One region of the Kluyvera huaxiensis genome, then DNA from elsewhere that is predicted to be linked to it. Evidence: predicted binding sites of a transcription regulator. Region 1 holds the regulator's gene; each other region holds the start of a gene.
What was found. The regulator Fur, encoded in region 1, represses iron uptake genes when iron is present. The targets are predictions, from matches to a motif close to ATAATAATGAGAACNACTATCAA.
Positions count from the first base shown of each region.

Region 2: the regulator Fur is predicted to act here: its motif matches at 5,998-6,020, upstream of sodA (superoxide dismutase [Mn]).
Region 3: the regulator Fur is predicted to act here: its motif matches at 3,957-3,979, upstream of fes (enterochelin esterase).
Region 4: the regulator Fur is predicted to act here: its motif matches at 2,830-2,852, upstream of fepD (Fe(3+)-siderophore ABC transporter permease).

Region 1 covers NZ_JBEFLV010000003.1:45,530-52,881, forward strand. The annotation lists gene glnS (glutamine--tRNA ligase) at 1-306, shown strand, start outside; gene chiP (chitoporin ChiP) at 729-2,135, shown strand; gene ABOC97_RS04190 (ChiQ/YbfN family lipoprotein) at 2,186-2,521, shown strand; gene fur (ferric iron uptake transcriptional regulator) at 2,637-3,089, opposite strand; gene fldA (flavodoxin FldA) at 3,386-3,916, opposite strand; gene ybfE (LexA regulated protein) at 4,068-4,361, opposite strand; gene ybfF (esterase) at 4,492-5,256, opposite strand; gene seqA (replication initiation negative regulator SeqA) at 5,439-6,008, shown strand; gene pgm (phosphoglucomutase (alpha-D-glucose-1,6-bisphosphate-dependent)) at 6,041-7,352, shown strand, end outside.
Region 2 covers NZ_JBEFLV010000016.1:63,730-71,081, reverse strand. The annotation lists gene pfkA (6-phosphofructokinase) at 1-530, opposite strand, end outside; gene fieF (CDF family cation-efflux transporter FieF) at 731-1,624, opposite strand; gene cpxP (cell-envelope stress modulator CpxP) at 1,763-2,263, opposite strand; gene cpxR (envelope stress response regulator transcription factor CpxR) at 2,413-3,111, shown strand; gene cpxA (envelope stress sensor histidine kinase CpxA) at 3,108-4,481, shown strand; gene yiiM (6-hydroxyaminopurine reductase) at 4,560-5,297, opposite strand; gene sodA (superoxide dismutase [Mn]) at 5,304-5,924, opposite strand; gene rhaT (L-rhamnose/proton symporter RhaT) at 6,215-7,249, shown strand; gene rhaR (HTH-type transcriptional activator RhaR) at 7,255-7,352, opposite strand, start outside.
Region 3 covers NZ_JBEFLV010000014.1:18,847-26,198, forward strand. The annotation lists gene entF (enterobactin non-ribosomal peptide synthetase EntF) at 1-2,454, opposite strand, end outside; gene ABOC97_RS15035 (MbtH family protein) at 2,451-2,669, opposite strand; gene fes (enterochelin esterase) at 2,685-3,941, opposite strand; gene ABOC97_RS15045 (TonB-dependent siderophore receptor) at 4,217-6,475, shown strand; gene entD (enterobactin synthase subunit EntD) at 6,525-7,148, shown strand; gene ABOC97_RS15055 (AbgT family transporter) at 7,341-7,352, shown strand, end outside.
Region 4 covers NZ_JBEFLV010000014.1:9,673-17,024, reverse strand. The annotation lists gene fepC (iron-enterobactin ABC transporter ATP-binding protein) at 27-821, opposite strand; gene fepG (iron-enterobactin ABC transporter permease) at 818-1,810, opposite strand; gene fepD (Fe(3+)-siderophore ABC transporter permease) at 1,807-2,814, opposite strand; gene entS (enterobactin transporter EntS) at 2,924-4,168, shown strand; gene fepB (Fe2+-enterobactin ABC transporter substrate-binding protein) at 4,218-5,177, opposite strand; gene entC (isochorismate synthase EntC) at 5,409-6,590, shown strand; gene entE ((2,3-dihydroxybenzoyl)adenylate synthase EntE) at 6,606-7,352, shown strand, end outside.

The DNA.
Region 1 (7,352 bases):
CGTAAAGTGAAGGGCGTAATTCATTGGGTCAGCGCTGCACACGCGTTGCCGATTGAAATCCGTCTGTACGATCGCCTGTTCAGCGTCCCGAATCCAGGTGCCGCAGAAGACTTCCTGTCGGTGATGAATCCGGAATCACTGGTTATCACTCAGGGCTACGGTGAGCCATCTCTGCAGGCCGCTGAGGCCGGTAAAGCGTATCAGTTTGAGCGTGAGGGTTACTTCTGTCTCGACAGCCGCTACAGCACCGCAGACAAGCTGGTATTTAACCGCACCGTCGGTTTACGTGATACCTGGGTTGGCTAAACGGTCATTTGCCCTACCAAAACGCCGCCTCTGAGCGGCGTTTTTTTTATCCCTGAATCGCCTAATAATATTTTCGCGTAGCGAATTAATGCAATCACGCCACTTCTAATGCATTTGCATGATGATTGTAATTCATCCGGAAAAACATAATGTAAACGGTCTCATTAACATTTCATCCAGGCCCCATAAGGGTTGGTGACGGGAAATGTTAATAACGCACTCCGTTACACATTGAAACCAAATATGTGCGCTTTGTCATAATCCTGCACTCTTGTTGCGGAAAAGGATTGATAATTCGCGTCGCGAAAAATAGTCTATCGGTGTAGCGAAACACCTTTTTCCAGAAGTTCATTTTTTTTAAAGTTTTTATTTTTTTGCCTCTGCTTTGCGGCGGCATTTTAAAAGTCAAAGAGGATTTAACTATGCGTACGTTTAGTGGCAAACGTAGTACGCTGGCGCTGGCTATCGCCGGTGTGACAGCACTGTCGGGCTTTACAATGGCACCGGATGCAAAAGCTGAAGGGTTCATTGACGACTCATCATTAACTGGCGGCATCTATTACTGGCAGCGTGAGCGTGACCGTAAAGATGTTACCGATCACGATAAATATAAAACCAACCTTTCTCACTCCACCTGGAACGCCAATCTCGACTTCCAGTCTGGCTATGCCGCCGATATGTTCGGTCTTGATATCGCTGCATTTACCGCGATTGAAATGAACGAAAGCAGCGAAAGTGGTCACCCGAACGAAATCGCGTTCTCTTCAAAAAACAAAGGTTATAGCGAAGATTACAGCGGTGATAAGTCTGGTATCAGCCTGTATAAAGCGGCAGCTAAATTCAAGCTTGGGCCAACCTGGGCACGTGCCGGTTACATTCAGCCAACCGGTCAAACTCTGCTGGCACCACACTGGAGCTTTATGCCTGGTACTTACCAGGGCGCTGAAGCCGGGGCGAACTTCGACTACGGCGACAACGGTGCACTGAGCTTCTCCTACATGTGGACCAATGAGTACAAGGCACCTTGGCATCTGGAAATGGATAACTTCTATCAGAACGATAAGAAGACCAAGGTCGACTACCTGCACTCCATCGGCGCTAAATACGATTTCAAAAATGACCTGGTGCTGGAAGCGGCATTTGGTCAGGCAGAAGGCTATGTTGATCAGTACTTCGCCAAAGGTAGCTACAAATTCGATATCCCTGGCGGCCCTCTGACCACCAGCTATCAGTTCTACGGTACCCGTGACAAAGTGAGCGATCACGGTGTGAACGATATTTACGACGGCACCGCGTGGCTGCAAGCGTTAACCTTCGGCTACAAGCTGAAAGAGGTCTTCGACTTCCGCCTGGAAGGGACCTGGGTTAAAGCTGAAGGTCAGCAGGGCTTCTTCCTGCAGCGTATGACGCCAACCTACGCTTCCTCCAACGGTCGTCTGGATATCTGGTGGGATAACCGCTCTGACTTCAACGCCAACGGCGAAAAAGCGGTGTTCTTCGGTTCGATGTATGACCTGAAAAACTGGGATCTCCCGGGCTGGGCAGTGGGCGCGTCTTACGTCTACGCATGGGATGCTAAGCCATCGACCTGGCAGATGAACCCAGATGCTTACTACGACAAAAACAACAAAATCAAAGAGTCTGCTTACAGCCTCGATGTGGCTTACACCGTACAGGATGGCCGCGCGAAAGGGACTCTGTTCAAACTGCACTTCACCCAGTATGACAACCACTCCGACATTCCAAGCTGGGGCGGTGGTTACGGCAACATCTTCCAGGACGAGCGTGACGTGAAATTCATGGTTATCGCACCGTTCACTATTTTCTGATGCATGACGCGGCAGGGGGAAACCTCTGCCGCCGCTAAGAGGTTCATCGCATGAAAAAATTGATTATTGTTGCCTTAATGGCTGTCGGCCTTACCGCTTGTGCGCAGTCACCTGCGCCGAAAGAAGACACCAAACTGAAAGATGCCTATAGCGCCTGTATCAATACGGCGGAAGGTAATCCGGATAAAATCCAGGCCTGCCAGAGCGTATTGAACGTGCTGAAACAAGATAAGAAGCACGAGCAGTTCGCGAACCAGGAAAGCGTACGCGTGCTGGATTATCAGCAGTGTATTCTGGCGAGAAAAACGGGTAACGACCAGGCCGTGGCCAGCAAGTGCGATAAGATTTGGCAGGAAATTCGCAGCAACAATACGCCACAAAAATAATGTCGTGTTAAGAACTGAAAACCGCTGCTTGCAGCGGTTTTTTTATGTCGATACCAGACCGATAGGCAAAAAAAAACCAGCACACAATGGCTGGTTTTTTGACGAGCGGCGGTCGTTATTTTTCGATGCCGTCGTGAGCGTGTTCATCTTCGCGGCAGTCGCCTTCAGCGCAGTGACCGTAAAGATACAGGCTATGGTTGGTTAAGCGAATCCCGTACTTGGTCGCGATTTCACGCTGGCGCGCTTCAATCGAATCATCGCTGAACTCGATAACTTTGCCGCAGTCGAGGCAGATCAGGTGATCGTGGTGATGCTGCTGAGTCAGTTCGAATACGGATTTGCCGCCTTCAAAATTATGGCGAGTCACAATGCCAGCGTCATCAAACTGGTTCAGTACGCGGTAAACCGTGGCTAAACCGATCTCTTCACCCATGTCGATCAGGCGTTTGTATAAGTCTTCCGCGCTGACATGGTGGTTATGAGGTTCCTGAAGAACTTCCAGAATCTTTAACCGTGGAAGTGTGACTTTCAGGCCAGCCTTCTTTAATGCGGTATTATTGTCAGTCATGCGGAATCTGTCCTGTTGCTAAACGATTAACTTCCATCAGCGAAAGTTTCACAGAGAATGCACCCGAATTAATGCGTCTCATTATAGAATGGCCCTATCAAAATGAAAACAGCAAGGCCCGGGTAAGCTAAGCTTTCAAAAACGAGGCTTCACCGACAAACTGAGCGATGAACCTGCGCTAAATCAGAAGATATTGTACAGGTATGCGATAAAAAGTTAAAAATTTGTAGCTATTATTTTAATTGCTTTTACCTATTAATGAGGTGCAATTTGATAATTACACCTCATTATTGCGATTAGGCGTTTTTGATTTCGTCCAGGTGCAGTTCTTCAGCCACCTGCTTAACCCATTTCTCAACGCGCTCCGCGGTCAGTTCTGGCTGACGGTCTTCGTCAATCGCCAGACCCACGAAGTGATCGTCATCGGCAAGTCCCTTAGACGCTTCAAAATGGTAGCCTGCGGTTGGCCAGTGACCCACGATGGTTGCGCCACGTGGTTCAATAATATCGCGAATGGTGCCCAGGGCATCACAGAAATATTCCGCGTAATCTTCCTGGTCGCCACAGCCGAACAGCGCAACCAGTTTACCGTTGAAATCTACTTCTTCCAGCGTTGGGAAGAAATCATCCCAATCGCACTGTGCTTCACCGTAGTACCAGGTTGGGATACCCAGCAGCAGGATATCGAACGCAGCCAGATCTTCTTTGCTGCTCTTGGCGATGTCATGCACGTCAGCGACATCTTTACCAAGCTGTTTTTGAATCATTTTTGCGATATTTTCGGTGTTTCCGGTATCGCTACCGAAGAAGATGCCAACGATTGCCATGAGTAAAATAACCTCTTGAAACTTAATGATATGGTGGTGGCTTATTGCCCACAGATAAGGGCAATCATAGCAGAACAGCGCAGTGTGCGGAAACAGCAATCGTGCCGGACTGCACACTCTGCTACATGAAAGCGTGTTTTGGGGGGATTTTTCAGACTTTCCCCTGTCCGTGCAGCAGCGCAAGCTGGTTCATCAACATCTCTTCGATGAGTTCGCTGCGGCTCATATCACGGGCAGTCGCCAGCTCGTTGAGCGCGTCAACGGCTTCGTTATTCAGCTTCAGTTCGACACGCTTAAGCCCGCGAACCTTGTCGCGTTTTAGCTGATTGCGCTTATTGATGCGGAGCTGTTCGTCACGCGAAAGCGGATTGGTTTTTGGTCTTCCCGGGCGACGCTCATTTGCGAACAAATCTAGTGTCGTACGGTCCGTTTGTTCTTTTGCCATGATTCTGAGTGACTTCGGGGAAAACAAGCTACCGGGCAGTGCCCAGCGCAGACAGCGCGCAATCATACATCAGTGGAACCCGCACGCCAACGACCGCGGCCATTCTGGCGCGCGGTCGATGCATTTTTAATCACTCTGCGAGGTAACGGCGGATAGCGCGCAGTACAGCGTCTGGTTTTTCCGCATGCACCCAGTGACCGGCACCGGCAATAACGTGCGCTTTGGCCTGCGGGAACTGGGCTAAAAGGCTGTCTCGATAGGCTTCGGTAACGTACGGCGAATTGCCGCCGGGAATAAACAGGGCAGGCTTATCCCACGCGGGGATAGTTTCCCAGCCAACAATGTGCGGGTATTGTTCCCACAGCACCGGCACGTTGAAGCGCCAGGCGCCGTCAACGAAGGATTTCAGCAGGAACTGGATGACCCCTTCTTCATGAAGGAATTCACGCATGACGGTAGCCGCTTGCTGGCGCGTGGCAACACCGGCGTTGGTCACTGCATTGATCGCAGCAAAAATTTCATCATGACGGCGAACATGATAATCCACCGGCGCAATATCAATCGCAACCAGACGGTCGATACGCTCCGGTGCCAGTGCGGTCAGCGCCATCACCGCTTTACCGCCCATGGAGTGGCCGATAAGCGTCGCCGTTTCAATATTATGCTCGTCGAGCGTATCGAGAAGATCCTGGGCCATGGCCGGGTAGTTCATCTCTTCAGAACGCGGCGACAGTCCATGGTTACGCATATCAACCTGGATAATATCGTGGTCAGCAATCAGGTCGCGCGCCAGGATACCGAGATTGTCCAGACTGCCAAACAGGCCGTGGACGAGGACGATGGGGGAATTATTGTGCAGGTTTTGTGCAGATTGCGCTCGGACATTCAATTTCATAGCAAAGTTCTTTTTTTCGCGTTGTCGGGTTAGGGTATCATGTTGGACATTCTAACGCTCAGGGGCAAGTAAGGAACTCATCCGAATTTTGCCGCGTTCCTGGTTTGGCGCTACCCGCTGTTGGGTTTTGACTTTATAATCCCAATGAATTGTATTCAGAAAAATTATTGCACCGGATTAAGATGAAAACGATCGAAGTTGATGACGAGCTCTATCGCTATATTGCGGCTCACACTCTGCACATTGGTGAGAGCGCGTCCGACATTTTACGGCGTATGCTGAAATTCACCGCCGCTTCACAGCCTGCTGTTGCCGCAGCGCCGGTCGTCAAAGCAGAACCGGCCCCTGCGCCAGCTGCTGCTCCCGTTGCTGAAGTTAAAACGGTTAAAACGACGAAAGACAAAGTTCGCGTGATGCGTGAACTGCTGCTCTCCGACGAATACGCCGAGCAGAAAAAAGCGGTTAACCGCTTTATGCTGATCCTGACCACGCTCTATTCGCTGGACAACAAAGCCTTTGCTGAAGCCACCGAATCGCTCCATGGTCGCACCCGCGTCTATTTCGCCGCCGATGAGCAGACGCTGCTGAAAAACGGTAACCAGACGAAACCTAAACAGGTGCCGGATACGCCATACTGGGTCATTACCAACACCAATACAGGCCGTAAATGCAGCATGGTCGAACATATCATGCAGTCAATGCAGTTCCCGGTGGAACTGATTGAAAAGGTTTGCGGTACCATCTCATACTGACAATCTAACCCTTGCATAAGAAGGACCAGGCAATGGCAATCCATACCCGTGCGGGTCAGCCTGCACAGCAAAGTGATTTGATCAACGTTGCTCAACTGACATCTCAGTACTACGTGCTGCAGCCGGAAGTGGGCAATGCGGAACATGCGGTGAAATTCGGGACTTCCGGTCACCGCGGGAGCGCAGGTCGTCACAGCTTCAACGAAAAGCATATTTTAGCCATTGCTCAGGCAATCGCTGAAGAGCGCGCGAAAAATGGAATTACGGGCCCATGCTACGTCGGGAAAGATACTCACGCGCTTTCTGAGCCTGCGTTTATTTCCGTTCTTGAAGTGTTGGCGGCGAATGGGGTTGATGTCATTGTGCAGGAAAACAATGGTTTTACGCCGACGCCGGCTATCTCCAATGCCATTCTTGTGCATAACAAAAAAGGCGGCCCGCTGGCTGATGGGATCGTGATTACGCCATCCCATAACCCGCCGGACGATGGCGGTATCAAGTACAACCCACCAAATGGTGGCCCGGCTGATACCAACGTCACCAAAGTGGTTGAAGATCGCGCCAACGCGCTGCTGGCAGCCGACCTTAACGGCGTGAAGCGTATTTCCTACGCTGCGGCGCTGGCTTCCGGCCACGTTCAGGAAGTGGATCTGGTGCAGCCGTTTATTGAAGGGCTGGCGGATATCGTCGATATGGCGGCTATCCAGAAAGCGGGCCTGACGCTGGGCGTCGATCCGCTGGGCGGCTCCGGTATTGAATACTGGAAACGTATTGCCAAACACTACAACCTGAACCTGACCATCGTGAACGATCACGTTGACCAGACTTTCCGCTTTATGCACCTCGATAAAGACGGCGCAATCCGTATGGACTGTTCCTCCGAGTGCGCGATGGCGGGCCTGCTGGCGCTGCGTGATAAGTTCGACCTGGCGTTTGCCAACGACCCGGATTACGACCGTCACGGTATCGTAACTCCGGCTGGTTTGATGAACCCGAACCATTATCTGGCAGTGGCTATCAACTACCTGTTCCAGCATCGTCCGCAGTGGGGCAAAGATGTGGCGGTCGGCAAGACCCTCGTCTCCTCCGCGATGATTGACCGCGTGGTCAACGATCTGGGCCGTAAGCTGGTGGAAGTCCCGGTTGGCTTTAAATGGTTTGTTGACGGTCTGTTCGACGGCAGCTTCGGCTTCGGCGGCGAAGAGAGCGCGGGGGCTTCTTTCCTGCGCTTTGACGGTACGCCATGGTCTACCGATAAAGACGGCATCATCATGTGCCTGCTGGCGGCAGAAATTACCGCTGTCACCGGTAAGAACCCTCAGGAGCACTACAATGAGCTGGCCG
Region 2 (7,352 bases), on a different contig from region 1:
AGGTCGCCGCAGTAGCGGCCCATCACTTCAACAACGGAAATACGCTGGTGGGAAGAAGAGGTGTCACGCAGACGGTCAATCGCTTCAACGACGGTGCTCAGCGCAGTGAAGAAACCGATGGTGTAGTCAGTACCTTTGATGTCGTTATCAATGGTGCCTGGCAGACCGATGCATGGGAAGCCCATTTCAGTCAGGCGCACAGCACCCATATAAGAACCATCACCGCCGATAACAACCAGCGCATCAATCCCGCGTTTTTTCAGGTTTTCGATAGCCACTGCACGAATATTTTCGTCGCGGAATTCCGGGAAGCGAGCGGAGCCCAGGAATGTGCCGCCACGGTTAATCATGTCGGACACGCTGTAGCGGTCGAGCGGAACCATACGGTCTTCGTACAGGCCGAGGTAACCGTCATAGACACCCATGACTTCTATACCTTCCGTCAACGCTGCGCGCACAACACCGCGAATGGCGGCGTTCATACCCGGCGCATCACCGCCACTTGTCAACACACCGATTTTCTTAATCATGACTACCTCTGAACTTAGGAATGCTAAAAATTAATTCTTCTGCCCGAAGCGCTCCCATCAATCTCGAGGGAGAGAACGACTCTATCTAGAGATAGTATATCAAGCGCTTCTTGCTGAATTGATTCAGGTCAGGCTAAACGGCGGTTATTTATACAAATAATGCCAATGTAGCTCACGTTTTGTACAACCACTGCGAAAGTTCAAATTCCTCTGCTGCCCTGTGGGACAACAGAGCAGGGATCCTGATGAATAATCACATCGGATCCGGGGAAACGATGCAAAATCGCCTGCTCTACCTGGTCGGCAACGTAATGCGCCTGAACCAGAGGCAGGTCATCTTCCATTTCCAGATGGATCTGAATAAAGCGGGTCGGCCCTGACTGCCGCGTTCGGAGATCGTGAGCACCGCTCACGCCAGGCCAGGCGGTAACGATGTCGAAAATTTCCTGTCGTTCTTCATCGGGTAGAGCACGATCCAGTAACGACTGAACCGCTTCGTATCCCATGCGTAACGCGCTATATAGAATATAGATGCCAATTCCTAATGCAAACAGCGCATCTGCACGATGCCAGCCGTACCAGGAGAGGCCGAGTGCGATAAGAATCGCACCGTTCATCATAACATCAGACTGATAATGAAGCATATCTGCGCGTACAGCCTGACTTTGTGTTCTTCTCACCACCCAGCGCTGAAACGTTACCAGAATTAAGGTACTGATAAGCGCAATCACCGTGACGATGACGCCAATGCCCGGCTGACTCATCGGCGTTGGACGCGCCAGATGCTGAAAACCGGTTAAAAACAGAAACAGCGCCGACCCTGAAATAAACATACTTTGCGCCAGCGCCGCCAGCGACTCCGCTTTTCCGTGGCCAAAAGTATGCTCTTCATCTGCCGGTTGCAGCGAATAGCGCACCACCAGCAGGTTGGTCAGCGAGGCGGCAATATCCACCAGCGAATCCACCAGGGCCGCTAAAATACTTACCGACCCGGTGTACCACCACGCAAAAATTTTAATCACCAGCAACAGCGACGCCATCACCGTTGCCGCTATCGCCGCGCGACTGACCAGTCGGCCATAAGTTTGATTCATAAACGCTCCCGCCTTCAGATCTGCGTATTATAGCGGAATGTATGGGGGGTGCGCGGTGACGAATTTAAGACAAAAAAAACCCCCACATCATGTGGGGGAAGACAGGGATGGTGTCTATGGCAAGGAAAAACAGGGTTGTTACTGGTTGCTACGGGTATTGCTACTAAACAGGGTCTTACTCGAACCTTGTTGCATCCGTGCAACATCACGCAGCTGCTCCATGCGCTGCTGGTGCTTCTCGTTTAAAGCCGCTTGCTGCTCAGGTGTAAGCAAGCGATACATCTGGTTGCGAACCTTCGCCAGTTCAACCTGGCGGTCCACCTGCTCCTCAGCCATTTTTTCGGCTTGAGTTCGCACAGCGGCTTCATCAAATTTTTCTGCGGTGACAAGGCGATGCATTGTCTCCATTTCGCTAACATTAACGGGTGGACGTTCGTGTCGTGCCCGGTGCATCAGATCGCGCATTTGTTGGCGCTGATGTTCGGTTAAACTAATACCGTCGAACATATGGCCCTGGCCACTACTTAGCGGGTTAGCTTCCGCCGGGTGCCAGTTAACGCTGGTGACGACTTCATCTGCCTGGCTTAGTGCACTGAATGCCAGCGTTGAGGCCATGACGGCAGCGATAACATTGCGCATCACATGCTCCCAAAAACTATTGTGTCGCGAATCAACGAGAGACAGTTTACGATTCAGGCTGCAAACATGCGTCAGGGGGTGTAAAACAACGTAAAGTCATGGATTAGCAAGCCCTGATGACGTAATTTCTGCCTCGGAGGGATTAAAATATGAATAAAATTTTGTTAGTTGATGATGACCGGGAATTGACTTCGCTGCTCAAGGAACTCCTTGATATGGAAGGCTTTAACGTTCTTGTCGCCCACGACGGCGAACAAGCGTTAGCGCTGATTGATGACAGCATCGACCTACTTTTACTCGACGTGATGATGCCGAAAAAGAACGGTATCGACACGCTTAAAGAATTGCGACAGACACACCAGACACCCGTCATTATGTTGACCGCACGCGGAAGCGAGCTGGATCGCGTTCTGGGCCTCGAACTGGGCGCAGATGACTATTTGCCTAAGCCATTTAACGATCGCGAGCTGGTCGCGCGTATTCGCGCTATTTTGCGCCGTTCACACTGGAGCGAACAGCAGCAAAATAGCGATACCAGTTCGCCAACCGTCGAAGTGGATTCCCTGAGCCTGAACCCAGGCCGCCAGGAAGCCAGCTTTGATGGCCAGACGCTGGAGTTGACCGGTACCGAATTTACCCTGCTTTATCTGCTCGCACAGCACCTGGGCCAGGTGGTTTCTCGCGAACACTTAAGTCAGGAAGTGCTAGGTAAACGCTTAACACCGTTCGACCGCGCCATTGATATGCACATTTCCAACCTGCGCCGGAAGCTGCCGGAGCGTAAAGACGGTCATCCATGGTTTAAAACCCTGCGTGGTCGTGGCTACCTGATGGTCTCCGCTTCATGATTGGAAGTTTAACCGCACGCATCTTCGCCATCTTCTGGCTCACGCTAGCGCTGGTGTTGATGCTGGTTTTAATGTTGCCAAAACTTGATTCACGCCAGATGACGGAGCTGCTGGATAGCGAGCAGCGCCAGGGTCTGATGATCGAGCAGCACGTTGAAGAAGAGCTGGCGAACGATCCCCCCAATGATTTGATGTGGTGGCGTCGGCTGTTCCGCGCAATTGATAAATGGGCCCCGCCGGGCCAGCGTCTGCTGCTGGTCACCAGTGAAGGCCGCGTGATCGGCGCTGAACGCAACGAGATGCAGATTATCCGTAACTTTATCGGCCAATCTGACAATTCCGATCATCCGCAGAAGAAAAAATACGGCCGCGTAGAGTTGGTCGGGCCATTTTCTATCCGCGACGGTGAAGATAACTACCAGTTATACCTGATTCGCCCAGCCAGCAGCTCGCAGTCCGATTTTATCAACCTGTTGTTCGACAGGCCGCTGTTATTGCTGATTGTCACGATGCTGGTCAGCGCGCCGCTATTGCTATGGCTGGCGTGGAGTCTGGCGAAACCGGCGCGTAAGCTGAAAAACGCCGCCGATGAAGTGGCCCAGGGCAACCTGCGTCAGCATCCGGAGCTGGAAGCCGGGCCGCAGGAGTTTTTAGCGGCGGGCGCGAGCTTTAACCAGATGGTGATGGCGCTGGAGCAAATGATGACCGCACAGCAGCGTCTGCTCTCCGATATCTCTCACGAGCTGCGTACACCGCTGACGCGCCTGCAGTTGGGCACCGCCCTGCTGCGTCGCCGTAGTGGTGAAAGCAAGGAGCTGGAGCGTATCGAGACGGAAGCACAGCGCCTCGACAGCATGATTAATGACATGCTGGTCATGTCGCGCAATCAGCAGAAGAATGCGCTACTGAGCGAGACGCTAAAAGCCAATCAGCTGTGGGGCGAAGTGCTGGACAACGCCGCGTTTGAAGCGGAGCAGATGGGTAAATCATTTAGCGTCGATTATCCACCAGGGCCATGGCCGCTGTACGGCAACCCGAATGCGCTGGAAAGCGCGCTGGAGAACATCGTCCGCAATGCGCTGCGTTATTCGCATACCAAAATTGCGGTGAGCTTCTCGGTCGATAAAGACGGTATCACCGTCCATGTCGATGATGACGGCCCAGGCGTTAGCCCGGACGACAGAGAGCAGATTTTCCGTCCGTTCTACCGTACCGATGAGGCACGCGACCGCGAGTCTGGCGGCACAGGGCTTGGCCTGGCAATTGTTGAAAGCGCCATTCAGCAGCACCGTGGTTGGGTCAAAGCCGACGACAGCCCGCTGGGTGGTTTGCGATTAACGCTCTGGCTACCGCTGTATAAGCGAACCTAAAAACAATATCGGCCTGCTTGCGCAGGCCGATTTTTTTAGCGTTGTCTTCAGCCGGAATAAGCGCTGAGCTATCCCCGACTATTTACCCCACAATCTTCGGGAATTATCTTCAATCTTGCCGCTTAAGCGGCGCTTTTGCATCGTTCTGCTCCAGCTCACCGACAGCCCGGCGGCAGCCAGCAGCCGATGGTACTGCTCGTCATCAAACGGCATAGACCAGGCGATAACGCCCGCCTCATGCACCGACACATCGCTCAGCCGCGATACCAGTTCCAGAGGTGCATCGCTGGATACCTTACCCGCTGCAATCACCCGATACAGCCAGCCCGTTTTGCCGCTGTTTTGCATTACCGAGGCCATGTCGCTGATGGCAAAGTGATAATTGAGCTTAAAGCACGGAGAGCGCGGCTGAGTGACCTGGATTAACGTTTCACCCCAGCGATAAATATCGCCGATAAACACGTTGTGTTCGGTCATACCTTCCGTCGACAAGTTTTCCCCAAATGCCGGGGCGTAAAATAAAGAGGCCTGTTCAGGGAAGTCTCGTGCCCATTCGGCGTAATGCTCGCGAGGATAGTGGCATAAGGCGCGGTCAGGGCCGCCGTGAATTTTTTTTTCCGCCTGTTCATCGCCCAGCAGTCCTAAATCGGTGAGCTCCAGCTCGCCGTCTATCTGCACTTTAGCGATAGCACTTGGGCGGCTACCGTCGTAATCGCGGATTTTGCCAATGAACACGTCAACCGGATAATGCATCTGCTGCTCCTTACGCGGATACAAAAAAAGCGAGTCATCAGACTCGCTTCTACAGACCGGCAATGCAAATTATTTTTTAGCTGCGAAACGTGCCGCGGCTTCATCCCAGTTCACCACGTTCCAGAACTCTTTGATGTAGTCCGGACGACGGTTCTGGAATTTCAGGTAGTAAGCGTGTTCCCACACATCCAGGCCCACAATTGGGAAACCGGACGCGCCAGAAACAGCTTCACCCATCAGCGGGGAATCCTGGTTCGCGGTAGAAACCACAGCCAGTTTGTCGCCTTTCAGCACCAGCCACGCCCAGCCAGAGCCGAAACGGGTCGCCGCTGCTTTTTCGAATTCAGCTTTGAAGTTATCAACGGAACCGAAGTCACGCTCGATAGCTGCCAGCAGATCGCCCTGCAGGGTGGTGCCTTTTTTCAGGCCTTTCCAGAAGAAGCTGTGGTTAGCATGGCCACCTGCGTTGTTACGCAGAACGGTTTTCTTATCAGCCGGCAGTTGATCCAGTTTCGCGATCAGTTCTTCCGCAGACAGGGAAGCGAACTCCGGCAGGCTCTCCAGCGCTGCGTTAGCGTTGTTGACGTAAGCCTGGTGGTGCTTGCTGTGATGGATTTCCATCGTCTGTTTGTCGAAGTGCGGTTCCAGGGCATCGTACGCATAAGGCAGTGATGGCAGGGTATAGCTCATAATCATCTCCATTATTGTCGGGCGGCAAACCTGTAAACGCCGCGTAATCAGTTGGTTCATTATAGTTAATTAAATGATATTGAAAATGATTATCAATGCCGTAGTTTTTATAAGGATATAACCGCGAGTTATGGTTAGCATTTTGTGAGGAAGAACAGCCTATTGCACCGTTCACTGCCAGTATTTACTCATGAATGGCAACGACCGAAAGGTCAAAAAATTGACTAATTTTTACACTCATCACGTTGGACGACGATTCGTACGATAAAAAACGGATGAGGATAAAAGTAATGAACCATGCAATTACGATGGGTATTTTTTGGCATTTGATAGGTGCAGCCAGTGCAGCCTGTTTCTATGCCCCGTTCAAGAAAGTTCAGCGTTGGTCATGGGAAACCATGTGGTCTATCGGCGGGATTGTCTCCTGGATTCTGCTTCCCTGGACAATCAGTGCCTTACTGCTTCCCGATTTTTGGGCTTACTACCACTCTTTTAGCGCTTCAACGCTCCTGCCGGTGTTCTTATTCGGCGCCATGTGGGGGATTGGTAACATCAACTATGGCCTGACCATGCGCTATCTCGGCATGTCGATGGGGATAGGCATCGCGATCGGTATTACGCTGATTGTCGGTACGCTACTCACCCCCATTATTAACGGCCAGTTTGGCGTACTCATCCACACGAAAGGCGGCCAGATGACGCTGCTTGGCGTGATGGTTGCCGTCATCGGCGTAGGCATTGTGACTCGGGCCGGTCAGCTTAAAGAACGCAATATGGGGATCAAAGCGGAAGAGTTTAATCTCAAGAAAGGGCTGGTGCTGGCCGTCATGTGCGGCATCTTCTCTGCCGGGATGTCCTTTGCGATGAGTGCCGCAAAACCGATGCATGAGGCTGCGGCCGCATTAGGCGTTGACCCCCTGTATGTCGCCTTACCTAGCTACGTGGTGATCATGGGCGGTGGCGCGCTGGTCAATCTCGGGTACTGCTTTGTTCGTCTGGTAAAAGTCAAAAACTTGTCGATTAAAGCAGACTTCTCGCTGGCAAAACCGCTTATCGTCAGCAATATCCTGTTGTCCGCCCTGGGCGGATTAATGTGGTATCTCCAGTTCTTCTTCTACGCCTGGGGCCACGCCAGCATTCCCGCACAGTATGACTACATGAGCTGGATGCTGCACATGAGCTTCTACGTGCTTTGCGGTGGGATAGTCGGTCTGGTCTTGAAAGAGTGGAAAAACGCGGGCAGCCGTCCGGTCAGCGTGTTGAGCCTGGGCTGTGTGGTGATTATCATCGCCGCCAACATTGTTGGCTTAGGTATGGCAAGTTAAGTCACTTAGGCGGCAACGCGACTGCGCTGCCGCCACTGCCCCGGCGTAACGCCAATCTCCCGGTTAAACACCACGGAAAAATAGTTACTGTCTTCAAATCCGC
Region 3 (7,352 bases), on a different contig from region 1:
GCTGGCGGTCAAATCCGGTCGCCCCAGATAGCCTTGCGCTAGCTGAATGCCGGTCAGATACAGATCGCCTGCCACGCCGAACGGCACCGGCCACATCATCGCATCCAGAATGCGCAGCCCGGTGTTCCACACCGGGAAACCAATAGGCACGCTGTTGCCGGTAACCGCCGCCAGCGCCTCGCCGTAGGCCGGGTACCAGCTCACGTCTACCGCCGCTTCCGTCGGCCCGTATAAGTTATGCAGCGGGACATGCGTTAACTGTTCCCACTCGCGGCACAGCCCGGTTGGCAGCGCTTCACCGCTACAGAACACCTGTTTGAGTGAACGACAGCACGCGGCCGTTTCCGGCGTCAGCGAGGCCACAAACGCCGCCAGCATCGAAGGCACAAAGTGGGTCGTGGTGACGCCATATTCGGCAAAGAAACGCTGCATCGCCAGCGGGTCACGGTGCGCTTCCGGCTCCGCCATCACCAGGCTTGCGCCGGTGATAAACGGCCACCAGAATTCCCACACCGAGACATCAAAACTGCACGGCGTTTTCTGCGCCACCACGTCGTCGGCGGTGAGCGGATAGTGGTCCTGCATCCACAACAGGCGATTGACGATGGCCTCATGGCCCACCATCACCCCTTTCGGGCGTCCGGTGGAGCCGGAGGTAAAGATGATGTAGGCCGTCTGTTCAGGCTTAGCCAGATTCAGCGGCTGCTCGTCCCCCGCCGGTAATGGCGCATTCAGGCACAGGCTTTCGATATTCGGGAAACGGTGCAACTGGTCGTCGGCGGTGATCAGCAGCGAAGGCTGCGCATCCTCCAGCATCATCTGCAAGCGATCGTCCGGGTAGCCGGTATCCAGCGGCAGCCAGGCAGCGCCTGCCTCGACGATAGCGTGTAACGCCAGAGTCAGGAACACGGAACGAGGGAGCGCCACGGCGACGCTGTCACCGGGTTTGACGCCGCGCTGACGCAGCACGTTGGCCAGCGCAACCACCTGCTGGCGCATTTCGCGGTAGGTAAAGCGATACTGTGCATCAGCCAGCGCCACGGCGTCCGGCATTTTCAGCGCCTGCGCTGCCACCAGCGAGCTTAAGGTTGCCGAAGGCAAAACTTTCTCGGTGGCGTTTATCTGCGCCAGGCGCTGATATTCCGTTTCCGATACCAGTTCAGCATCAGCGCAGTTGAGCGCGGGATTGTCGGCGAACTGCTGTAAAAGCGCGGACAAACGGGCGATATGTTGCTGCAATATCGCTTTATCATAACGCTGCTGATTGGCGAGAATTTCCAGCGACAATCCACCGTCTTCATCCGGGAACAGCGCCAGTTCCAGATCGTTGACCGGGCCAGTAGCCAGCGTGTGGGTAGTGAAGTCAACGCCGTCGAAAGCAAGGCGATAATCAAACATTTTAACGTTAAATACCGGGCCAAATAGCGCCTCGTCTCCGGCGGCTTTTCCGGCATCCCGGACGATTTGTTCGGCATCATAACGCTGATGGCGGCGCATTTTCTTCAGTTGACCGGAAAGGCGCGTGGCCAGTTCTGCCAACGTCTCCTGGCCGTTCAGCGTAACTGCCAGCGGCAGCACGTTCAGTACCGGCCCGGTGGCAGTAAGCGCGGCGGAACCCATGCGACGCATAAAGATAAATCCGGCAGCATATTCGCTGCGCCCGCACAGACGTCCCAGCCACAGCGCGGCTAAGGCCAGCGCCAGATCGGCAGGCTGACACTGCGGCGCAGCGGCGCTCAAGCGGGAAAATGCCCGGCGGTCGGCGGTGAGCTTCAGGCGCCAGATTGCCGTGCTCTCGGCTCGCCCCGGCAGCGGTGCGGGGGATAAAGAGGCCGGAGAAGGCAGCACTTGTCGCTGTTCGGCCCAGAAGGCCTTATCGCGCTGGCAGGCCTCGCTATCGCGATAGCGCTGGTACTCCTCCACCACCTCGGCGAACGGCGTGAATACCGATTCTGGCGTCGCGTCGCCTTGCTGCCAGGCCTGATAAATCAGGCTTATCTGGCGGGTGATTGCCGGGAAACTAAAGCCATCAACCAGCAGGTGATGATAGCGCTGATACCAGAACCAGTGGTTGTCTCCCACCTGGAAAAGCTGGTGGCAGAACAGCGGGTTGCCGCTGTCTACGCGGCTGTTCTGTGCGAGATCGGCCTGCATTTTCGCGAGCGCCGCCTGCTGCGGGTCAGCCTGATGGCGTAAGTCAAAAATCGGCGGTTCAGCAATCACCGCACCTTCGTCCACCCACTGCCAGACGTCGCCGTTATCCTCAGTAAAACGCAGGCGCAGCGTGTCGGCCTGCATCATCCCGGCGGCAATGGCGCGTGCCAGCAGCTCACCGTCAATATCCCCTTTCAGTTCAACGTAGTGCGCCACGCTCCAGGCGTTAGGCAGCGTGGAGAGGGCTTCCGCCATCCAGATCCCCGGCTGAGCGGCGGTTAACGGTAAACGGGCGCTCATGACTGGCCTCCGGCGGTGGCAAAATTAGCGGGAAGGAGCGTGTTCCAGTTGGCCGACAGCCAGGCATTGCATGCCTCAAGCGGCTGTGGCTCGCAAATCACCGTCCAGCCAGCGGGCAGCAAGCACTGTTGTGGCCAGAGACTGAACTGTTGTTTAGGGTTTTGCAGAAGATAAAACTGCCCTTGCGCCACGTCGAAGGGGTTACTGACTTGCATACCAAACTCCTGTCGTTAATCCTGCTTTGCGGCCTGAGTATCCCAGAGCGCCATTAGCCCAGCGGTAAGCCCGCCGCGCCAGCAAAGCGCATCATGTCCGCCGTCAACCTGACGCCAGAAAACGGGCTGCTGCATGCGCTGTAATTGCGTCAACAGCGCATGATTGGCGTGAAAAATGATAGGCTCGCGAATTCCGGCTTCCAGCACGATCCGCAGGCCCTGAGGGTTGAGTTCACCGCGTTGAAGCTGTTCCAGAATCTCGCCGGTTTGTCGCCCACCGCGATGCGGCCACCAGTACGATCCCGATTGGCTGAGCACGCAGCCAAAACGCTGCGGCCAGTGCAGACCGGCGTACATCGCCGACAGGCCGCCAAAGCTCTGCCCCGCCACCACCGTGCGCTCAGCGCGGTCGCTAAACGGTGCAATCGCCCGCACCTGCGGCAGCAGCTCCTGCTGTACCGCCAGCCAGAAATCCGCGTTGCACGGCAGCTCCCGGCTGCGATGAGCGTTGTCGATAACATCGATCAGCAGGTAGACCGCCGGAGGGAGTTTTTGCGTTTCGGTCAGTGCGCTAAGCGCTGGCCAGACCGGCATGCTTTCGGCCCAGAATTGACCGTCCAGCAGCACGGCCAGCGGGCGTTCGCCGTCAAACGATTCGCCGGTGCTGAATACCCATACCCGACGCTGATTGCCCAGCCGTTCGCTGCGCCAGGTCATGCACTGCGGTTCAGGCCATTCGGCGGCTGGCGTTGACCAGCCGGGCTGCTCGGGCGCCTGCGGCAGTTCAAATGCCGAAACCGCATGCCCGCGCCCGCCCTTCCAGCTTTGCGAATTCAAAGGATCGGCAATCGCACACGGCAACAGCTTGCGCCAGCCTTCACGCAGCAGCATGCGGTCGGGCTCATCAGCGGTAAAAATTTCCGCAGAAAAATCATCTTCGCGCTCGGAAGGAACAAAGCAGTAGCTGCCGCGCCAGGTTGGCGGGAGGGTCGTTGTCCAGCACCAGGCATCGGTGTGAGGGATACGTTGCAGGGTCTGCGGGGCGGAGTTGTGATGGTGGTCGGTGACGCCGGTGATGTAAATCCAGACCCGCTGAATCGGCGATGTGGTTTCGTTTCCAGCCGGGTCGCGCCACCAGAAAGTCACCTGAAAATCATCGCTAACCTGTTCATATTGAGGGCCTTTTATCATCTCCCACCATGCGTCACTTCCTGTCACTAACTTTCCCACCACGTTAACCCCATGTTTATTGTGGAATTTCTTTTTACACATGAAAATTTATTGATAATATTATTGATAACTATTTGCATTTGCAATAGCGTATTGACGCGCAACTTTCACATGCTTAATACCCTAAATAATTCGCGCTGCATGAAGGCGGCAAGAGAGCGAGTCCCAGGAACGTACATAAGTCCGTGACGGGGGTGAGCGAGCGCAGCCAACGCACCTGCAGCGTGAAGTATGACGGGTATGCATATAACCACGTCGTAGCGTCCCCCTTGGGAATGGATACACACAGCATACGGCGACGAAAAGCAGGACACACAATGAATAATAAAATCAAATCCCTGGCCTTCCTGGTCAACTTGGGTATTTATGGCGTCGCGGCTCCGGCTTTTGCTGCTGAGACCACCACCAAAGACGCTGACGGGGAAACCATGGTGGTCACCGCCGCCGAGCAGAACCTGCAGGCACCGGGCGTTTCAACTATCACCGCCGATGAAATTCGCAAGCGCCCACCGGCACGCGACGTTTCTGAAATCATCCGTACCATGCCGGGCGTTAACCTGACCGGTAACTCCACCAGCGGCCAGCGCGGTAACAACCGCCAGATCGATATTCGCGGTATGGGCCCGGAAAACACCCTGATTCTGATCGACGGCAAGCCGGTCACCAGCCGTAACTCCGTCCGCCAGGGCTGGCGCGGCGAGCGTGATACCCGCGGTGATACCGGCTGGGTGCCGCCGGAAATGATTGAACGCATTGAAGTCCTGCGTGGCCCAGCCGCTGCCCGTTACGGTAACGGCGCGGCGGGCGGCGTGGTCAACATCATCACCAAAAAAGGTGGCGATGAATGGCACGGTTCATGGAATACCTACCTGAACGCGCCTGAACACAAGGAAGAAGGTTCGACCAAACGTACCAACTTTAGCCTGAACGGCCCGCTGGGCGGGGACTTCAGCTTCCGTCTGTTCGGTAATCTCGATAAAACTCAGGCCGATGCGTGGGATATTAACCAGGGCCATCAATCTGAACGTACCGGCGCATACTCCGACACCATGCCAGCCGGTCGTGAAGGTGTTGAAAATAAAGACATTAATGGTCTTGTGCGTTGGGACTTCGCGCCAATGCAGTCGCTGGAGTTCGAAGCAGGCTACAGCCGCCAGGGCAACCTGTATGCGGGTGACACGCAGAACACCAACAACGATAACGCCAGCAGCGGTCTGGTGAAAAAATACTACGGTAAAGAAACCAACCGTATGTATCGTCAGAACTATGCGCTGACCTGGAACGGCGGCTGGGATAACGGCATCACCACCAGCAACTGGGCGCAGTACGAACATACCCGTAACTCTCGTCTGGGTGAAGGTCTGGCCGGCGGCCTGGAAGGATTGTTCAACAGCGACCAGTTTAGCGATACCGATCTGGCCGACGTGATGCTACACAGCGAAATCAGCATTCCATTTGAGCTGTGGGTTAATCAGAACCTGACGCTGGGTACCGAGTGGAACCAGCAGCGTATGAAGGATTCCAGCTCCAACACCCAAACCTTCATGGGCGGCAACATTCCTGGCTATAGCACGGATGCCCGTAGCCCGTATTCTCAGGCAGAGATCTTCTCACTGTTCGCCGAGAACAACATGGAAGTGACCGACAGCACCATGCTGACGCCTGCACTGCGCTTCGATCACCACAGCGTCGTCGGCGACAACTGGAGCCCATCTCTGAACCTGTCTCAAGGGCTGGGTGACGATTTCACGCTGAAAATGGGCATTGCGCGAGCGTATAAAGCGCCAAGCCTGTACCAAACCAACCCGAACTACATCCTGTACAGCAAAGGCCAGGGTTGCTTCGCGACCGGAGCCACCAGTGGTATCGGCTGCTACATGCTGGGTAACGACGACCTGAAAGCAGAAACCAGCATCAACAAAGAGATTGGTCTGGAGTTCAAACGTGATGGTTGGCTGGCCGGCGTGACCTGGTTCCGTAATGATTACCGCAATAAGATCGAAGCGGGCACAACGCCGCTCTACCGTATCACCAAAGGTACAACCAAAACTGATATCTATCAGTGGGAAAACATCCCGAAAGCAGTAGTCGAAGGCCTGGAAGGGACGCTGAACATTCCAGTTAGCGAGACCGTTAACTGGACCAACAACATCACCTACATGCTGCAGAGTAAGAACAAAGAGACCGGCGAACGTCTGTCGATTATTCCGGAGTACACGCTGAACTCAACGCTGAGCTGGCAGGTACATCAGGATGTTTCTCTGCAATCGACCTTCACCTGGTACGGCAAACAGCAGCCGAAGAAATATGATTACCAAGGTAAACCGGTGACTGGTTCGTCCACCAGTGAAGTAAGCCCTTACAGCATTGTTGGTCTGAGCGCGACCTGGGATGTGAACAAAAACCTTAGCCTGACCGGCGGCGTGGATAACGTCTTCGACAAACGTCTGTGGCGTGAGGGTAATGCCCAGACCGTGAGCGATACCAAAACGGGTGCTTATATGGCCGGTGCAGGTGCGAACACCTACAACGAGCCAGGCCGTACCTGGTATATGAGCGTTAACACTCACTTCTGATAAGCTGTATTTCCCTCTCCCGCCCGGGAGAGGGTTCTTCAGGAGCCACATGCTTACTCATCACCGCACCCTCAACGCCATTCAGCGCATCGATTTTAAGCCCGACACCTTTACCCCAGGCGATCTGCTGTGGCTACCGCATCACGCCCAACTGGCAAAATCAGGTAAAAAGCGCCAGACCGAACATCTCGCCGGACGCATTGCCGCCGTTCATGCGCTGCGTGAATTCGGTGAAAAAGGCGTGCCGGGTATTGGCGAGCGTCGTCAGCCACTGTGGCCCGCAGGGCTTTACGGCAGCATCAGCCATAGTGGTAATACGGCGGTGGCAATAGCGTCCACAGCCCCCGTCGGTATCGACATCGAAGCGATTTTTACTCCTCACCTCGCTGATACGCTCGCGCATCAGGTTGCCACGGATAGCGAATTGGCCATACTTCGCGCATGCCCGCAGCCCTTCCCTCTGGCGTTGACGCTCGTCTTTTCGGCAAAAGAGAGTCTCTATAAAGCCTTAGCGGAACACCATCCAACGTTGGCTCATTTTCATGACGCCACCTTCCAGCAGCTTGATGAAAAAAGTATCACCCTGGCGGTTCCCGCCCTCTCACTCACCGCGCGCCTGAGTTGGTTCGCGATTGAACCTCATATCATCCTGACCCTCTACACCCAGCCATAAATATGACCGGAAATCGAAAATACCGAACCAACAACCAGCTATAAACTGATTGCCAGAATAAATAATCAATAAATGTGGTTTCTGTCAGTTTTATCAGCCATAAAAATATAGTTTCCCTCCGCAATTACCCCTATTATTCGTTTGAAACATTCACACAAACAATGAAACAATTGTTATGAGTTAAGGAATCGAATGAATACGCAA
Region 4 (7,352 bases), on a different contig from region 1:
GGGGCAGGTTCGCAGGTCATAAAATCTCAGCGCCTTCCCAGCGGCACCACCAGCGGCGTATGCGCCACCGGGTCATCGATAATCATGCAGCGCAGCCCGTACACCGCTTCAATAAGCTCCGGGGTGACTATCTCTTTTGGCGCACCTTCCGCCACAATTTTCCCGTCACGCAGGGCAATTAAATGGGTCGCATAGCGGCAGGCCTGATTTAAATCGTGCAGCACGGCGGCCAGCGTAAAGCCGCGCTCGCGGTTCAGTTCGCTCAATAGTTCCAGTAGATCAATCTGATGGCTGATATCCAGCCACGTGGTTGGCTCGTCGAGCAGCATAATCGACGTGTCCTGCGCCAGCACCATCGCAATCCACGCGCGCTGTCGCTGCCCGCCGGAAAGGGTGTCCACGCTTTGACTCGCCAGATTAACAATCCCGGTAGCCTGCATGGCGTTTTGCACCGCGTCTTCATCTTCCTGACGCCAGCGGCTAAACAGCGGCTGGTGCGGGTAGCGGCCGCGCGCCACCAATTCCTGAACCGAAATATCACCCGGCGTGGTGGCGTTTTGTGCCAGCAGGCCAATCCGTCGCGCCACCTCTTTGCTGGCGTAATGCTGGATCTCCTGACCATCAAGGTAGACGTGACCCTGCGTCGGCGTCATCAGACGGCTGAGCGTGCGCAAGAGCGTCGATTTACCGCAGCCGTTCGGGCCGATAATGGCGGTGAAATGACCATCCGGGATGGTGACGTTCAGCGACTCGGCGATGGTTTTTTTACCGTAGGCGAGGGTTAACTGGTCGCCGCGCAAACGGGCTACATGGTCGGTCATTTTTTGCGAGACTCCTGAATAAGCAACACGATGAGGTAGATACCGCCAAGGCTGACGGTCACAACGCCCACCGGAAGTTGATAAGGCAAGAACAGCTGCTGGGCGCAGAAATCAGCGGCGGCCAGCAAAACTGCGCCGCAGAGCGCCGCCTGGGTCAGCCCCCAGCGGGCAGTGCCGCTAAGACGATGGGCGATGTGCGGTGCAACCAGCGCGATAAACGAAATCGGCCCGGCCAGCGCGGTGGCGGCAGCGGTTAACACCACCGCAATAAGCATCAGCAGCAGGCGGGAATATTCTACGCGTACGCCCAGCGCACAGGCGCTGTCATCGCCCATTTCCAGCAGGCGCAGACGGCGTACCAGTAACGCCGAGAACGCCAGCGCAATCACCATCAGCGGTGCGGCGGGCCAGATTTTGGCCCAGGTTAGCCCGTTGAGCGAGCCGGAAAACCACAAACCGGCGGAAACCGCGGTCTCCAGCGACGCCCGCAGCAGCAGCCAGGTGTTGAAAGCCATCAGCATCGCGCGGATACCAATGCCGATAATAATCAGCCGGAAGGTGTCGATCCCATTTCGCCATGCCAGCGCCCACACCAGCAGCGAGGTCACAATGCCACCGGCCATTGAGGCCAGCGTGATGGTGGTGAGACTCTGGCCGAAGAAGACCATCGCCACCAGCACGCCGCTCCACGCGCCGGTGTTGAAGCCCATCACGTCCGGGCTCCCCAGCGGGTTGCGCATCAACGACTGGAAGATAGCGCCACTCACACCGAGTGCGGCACCAATCAGCAGCGCCATCATTACGCGCGGCAAGCGCCACTCGGTCACTACCATGGTAATAGCGCGGGGTGCATTGCCGAACAGAGCCGCGAAAATTTGTGACAATTCCAGCGTCACCGCGCCGCTACGCAGACTCAACAGCGTGAGCAACAAGCATGCGGCGAGTAGCAGTAGACAGCTAATGATTAAACGGCGGGAAGGTGTGGTCATCGGACACCTCCGTTCGCCTTACGACGAACAAGGAAAATCAGCACCGGCGCGCCAATAAAGGCGCTGACCACCGAGACGCGCAGTTCACCGGGCACCAGCAGGCGGCCAATAATATCGGCGAACAGCAACAACGACGGGGTGGCGAGCAGAGTGACCGGCAGCGACCAGCGATGATCCGCGCCGACCAGCCAGCGGGCGATATGCGGCATCATCAGGCCAATAAAGGCGATAGGCCCCACCACCGACGTGGCGCTGGCGCACAAAATGGTAATCACCAGCAGCCCGGTAATTTGCGTCCGCGCCACTTTGCTACCCAGCGCGGTAGCGGTGTCGGTACCGAGGCTCAGGCTATTGAGCGAGCGGCTCATCATCAGCGCTATGGCACCGGCAATAAGCACCGGCACCAGCACCGTTTTCAGCGTTTGCAGGGTGCGAATATCCAAAGAACCGGCCTGCCAGAAACGCAGCTGATCGTAAACATCGGGGTTGAGCAGGGCGATACCGTTGGAGAAACCTTCCAGTACCGCGGCGAGCGCCACGCCCGCTAGCGTTAAGCGTACCGGGCTGAGCTGGCCGCCGCCTGCGCTGCCGGTGAAGGCCACAATGAGCGAGGCGACCAACGCGCCGCAAAAGGCCATCACCAGCTGTTCTTGCGGCGAAGAGATACCGAGCAGCGCCGCCCCGAGGACGATGGCAAAGCTCGCGCCAGCGTTAACGCCGAGAATACCCGGGTCGGCAAGGGGATTGCGAGTGAGAGTTTGCATCAGCGCACCCGCAAGACCTAGTGCGCCACCGGCGAGCAGTCCGGCCAACGTACGCGGCAGACGGGCGTCGAGCACGATAATGCAGTCGGCGCTTTGACAGGTGCCGCTGAGAGCATCCACAACGACGGAAATCGGTAGTGGTTTAGCGCCAATTAATAAGCTGAGGGTAACGGCGAGAAACAGCAGTATCAACAAACCGGGCAACGTTATGGCACGCAGCACGGGAGTGGAAAACGACATGGTGACATCCCTGATGTGATAATGATAGTGATTATCGTTATCTATCTTATTCGTTTATGGTAGCATGAGCGCCCCTGGAAAGGGTATGAAAAAAATACAAGGCCTTGTAATGAACCGACAATCCCGGCTCCTTGATCTGAGCCTGCTCAAAACGCATCCGGCTTTCCGCGCCGTCTTTATCGCCCGTTTTATCTCCATTCTTTCACTGGGTCTGCTCGGCGTAGCCGTGCCGGTCCAAATCCAAATGATGACCCATTCGACCTGGCAGGTTGGGCTATCGGTGACGCTGACCGGTGGCGCAATGTTTGTCGGCCTGATGGTCGGCGGCGTGCTGGCCGACCGCTATGAGCGCCGTAAACTGATTCTGTTGGCGCGCGGCACCTGCGGCGTAGGTTTTATCGGCCTGTGGCTGAACGCGCTGCTGCCGGAACCTTCGCTGGTGGCTATCTATCTGCTGGGGCTGTGGGACGGTTTCTTCGCCTCGTTGGGCGTGACCGCGCTGCTGGCGGCAACGCCGGCGCTGGTCGGGCGTGAAAACCTGATGCAGGCCGGAGCAATTACCATGCTCACCGTGCGCCTGGGCTCGGTGATTTCACCGATGGTCGGCGGTTTGCTGCTGGCTTCTGGAGGCGTGTCGTGGAACTACCTGCTGGCGGCGCTGGGCACCTTTATCACTACCCTGACCCTGCTACGTTTACCGCAGCTGCCGCCGCCACCGCAGCCGCGTGAACATCCGTTGAAATCGCTGGTGGCCGGTTTTCGTTTTCTGCTCGGTAGCCCGCTGATTGGCGGTATTGCGCTGCTGGGCGCGCTGGTCACCATGGCCAGCGCCGTACGCGTGCTTTATCCGGCGCTGGCACAGGGCTGGCAGATATCGGCATCGCAGATTGGCCTGCTGTATGCGGCAATTCCGCTAGGGGCAGCCTTTGGCGCACTGACCAGCGGGCGGCTGGCGCAAAATGAGCGTCCAGGCTGGATTATGCTGCTGGCAACCGTCGGGGCTTTTGTTGCTATTGGCCTGTTTGCCGTGATGCCGCATTGGACGCTGGCAATGGTGTGTCTGGCGCTGTTCGGTTGGCTGAGCGCCATCAGTTCTCTGCTGCAATACACCCTGATTCAGACCCAGACGCCCGAAGCGATGCTGGGACGTATTAACGGTCTGTGGACGGCGCAGAACGTCACCGGCGATGCCATTGGTGCGGCGCTGCTGGGCGGGCTGGGGGCGATTCTGACCCCGGTGGCTTCCGCCAGCGTCAGCGGTTGGGGATTAGCAATTGTCGGTGGGATTTTGCTGTTGGTGCTGGGTGAGCTTCGCCGGTTTAGACGCGAAATACCGGCGTCGACAGAAGCCTGATTACGATGGATTTGTCCGGCCTACAGCGTCGCGCAGGCCGGATAATCGGTTAGCCAAACAGTGCCGACAGGCGTTCCAGCACTCGGGTGGCGCTGTAGTAATCCAGACGGAACGTTTCGGTGCCCAGCGCGTAAACGTGCTTATTTTTCACCGCCGGCAGATGGGCCAGCAGCGGGTTGGCATAGATCGCGTCAACGTCCTTTTGATCGCCAGCAAACAGGAACAGGCTTTCACCGTTCAGGCCGGTCGCCAGATTTTCACCGCCAAGTTGAATGATGTCGTGGCGCTTGCCCTGACTCTGGCTGGCATGCAGGCCAGCCGGTAGCGCGGCCTGGGTGAAGCCGAGCTGCTTAAGGAACTGACCCTGAGCGGATTCGCTGGTCCACAGGTTTGCGCTGTGGGCGGCGGCAGTATAGACCAGCGCGCTCACCGGCTGCGGCGGCAGTTTAATCTGCTGTTTCACCGTCGCGAGCTGTTTGTCGAAGGCGGCAATACGATCGGCAGCCTGTTTCTCCTGGCCGGTCATCTGCCCGAGCTGGGTTAGCAGCGCCTGCCAGCTTTTATCGTCGTAGTTGACGATAAGCGTCGGGGCGATGGTGGAGAGCTGGTCGTACAGCGCCAGCGCCGAGTCGCCGCCGGTAGCGCTAATCAAAATGAGATCCGGCATTTGCGCGGCGACGGCTTCGGCACTTGGCTCACCGATATACAAGCGGGTCAGCTTGCGCGCTTTAGCCACATCGCCCCATTGGCGCAGGAAACCCTGGCCATCGGCGACGCGGTTATTTGGCGTGGTCGCACCGCTGGCGACAACCGGTGCGTCAATGGCCAGCAGCGATCCGGTGAGGGTTACGCTGGTCGAGACGATGCGGGTCGGTTTGTGCTCCAGCGTATGGACGCCGTGGCTGTCGGTAATCTGTCGCGGCCAATCGGCGGCCTGTGCTGAGGTTAATCCCAAAACGCTAAAGCCTGCGATGAGTGCGGCGGTACGCCACAGGGCGGTGAAGTTCACGGACAAGTCCTGGTTATGGTTGGTTAATGCTTCTCATTTTCAACTATTGTCCCGTCCCGATGCAAGCGTTCTGCCCACGATGCTGAAGAACAACATCGGGCATACGACGATGCTATTAAGCACAAGATGCTGCTTCGTCCTGTTGACATACGAGGCGTTTACTTTTAGGTTACGGAGCCAAAATATAAATGATAATTATTCGTAATATCTTTATCGTTTTTGGAGAATGATATGGAAACGTCACTGGCCGCGGAAACGCAACAACAGCAGCATCAGGCCCCGATCCAGGCCGACAGCTTTTTCTTTATGTCGCCGTTTCGCAGTTTTACTACGTCTGGCTGCTTCACTCGTTTTACCTGCCCGGCGGAAGGGGGCGACGCGTCCGACAGTGCCTTCCAGCAAGGGTTAGCGTCGGCATTTGCTGCGGCAAAATCTGCCGGGATTGAAAACCCGGTGATGGTAGGTGCGATCCCATTCGATACCCGCCAGCCTTCCGCACTGTTTATTCCTGAGCGCTGCGAGACGTTTTCGCGGACAGCGAAACAGAAGTCGTCGCGCTACAGCGTTTCACGCGAGCCGATGACCGTGACCGCGCGTCAGGAGATCCCCGAGCACCCGATATTCCTCGATATGGTCGCGCAAGCGGCTGCGCTGACGGCGACGCCGCAGGTCGATAAAGTGGTGCTCTCGCGTCTGATTGATATTACCGCCGATCAGAATCTAGACAGCGGTGCGTTGCTGGAGCGCCTGGTGGCGCAGAACCCGGCGAGCTTTAACTTCCACGTTCCGTTGCCCGACGGCGGCGTGCTGTTGGGCGCCAGCCCGGAGCTGCTGCTGCGTAAAGAGGGCGACCATTACAGTTCGTTGCCTTTGGCGGGTTCCGCTCGTCGCCAGCCGGATGACGTGTTGGATCGTGAAGCGGGAAATCGTCTGCTGGCGTCGGAAAAAGATCGCCACGAACACGAATTGGTGACCCAGTCGATGAAACAGACTCTGGCACCGCGCAGCCTGCAACTCTCGCTGCCGCAAACCCCGCAGTTGGTCAACACGCCAACCCTGTGGCACCTCGCTACGCCAATAGAAGGCCAGGCCAAAGCTGAAGAAAACGCGCTGTCGCTGGCCTGTCTTCTGCACCCAACGCCAGCGCTGAGCGGTTTTCCGCATCAGGTGGCCAAACAGGTGATTGCTGAACTGGAGCCGTTCGAACGCGACCTGTTCGGTGGCATCGTGGGTTGGTGCGACAGCGAAGGCAACGGCGAGTGGGTGGTCACTATCCGCTGCGCGCGGGTGAAGGATAACGGCGTGCGCCTGTTTGCCGGAGCGGGCATTGTCCCTGCTTCATCGCCGGAGTCTGAATGGCGCGAAACCGGCGTCAAACTTTCTACCATGCTAAACGTATTTGGCCTGCACTAGGAGCCGACTTCTATTATGACCGTGGAATTTACCCGCTGGCCGGACGCGCTCGCGGCGCGCTATCGCGAAAAAGGCTACTGGCAGGATCTGCCGTTGACCGAAATGCTGACCCGCCATGCGGACAGCGACGCGATTGCGGTGATTGATGGCGAACGCCAGATTAGCTACCGCCAGTTAAACCAGTCTGTCGATAACCTTGCCGCCGCATTGCAGCGTCAGGGGCTTAAGCGTGGGGAAACCGCGCTGGTGCAACTGGGCAATATTGCTGAATTTTATACGACGCTGTTTGCGCTGCTGAAAATCGGCGTCGCGCCGGTGAATGCGCTGTTCAGCCATCAGCGTAATGAACTGAACGCCTACGCCGAACAGATTGCCCCGGCCGCGCTGATTGCCGACCGCAGCCATGCGCTGTTTAGCGACGATGCGTTTTTGAATGCTTTCTGCGAGCAGTTCCGCTCCGTGCGCGTGGTGTTGCTGCGTAACGACACACAGGAACACGCGCTGGAAGCGGCAATAGCGCATCCGGCGGGAGATTTTGTCCCGACGCCGACCGCCGCCGATGAAGTGGCCTTTTTTCAGCTTTCGGGCGGCAGCACCGGCACGCCGAAACTTATTCCGCGTACCCACAATGACTATTACTACAGCATTCGTCGCAGTAATGAGGTGTGCCGTTTTGATGCGCAAACGCGTTATCTGTGTGCGATCCCGTCGGCGCATAACTACGCCATGAGCTCGCCGGGTGCGCTGGGTGTGTTCCTCGCC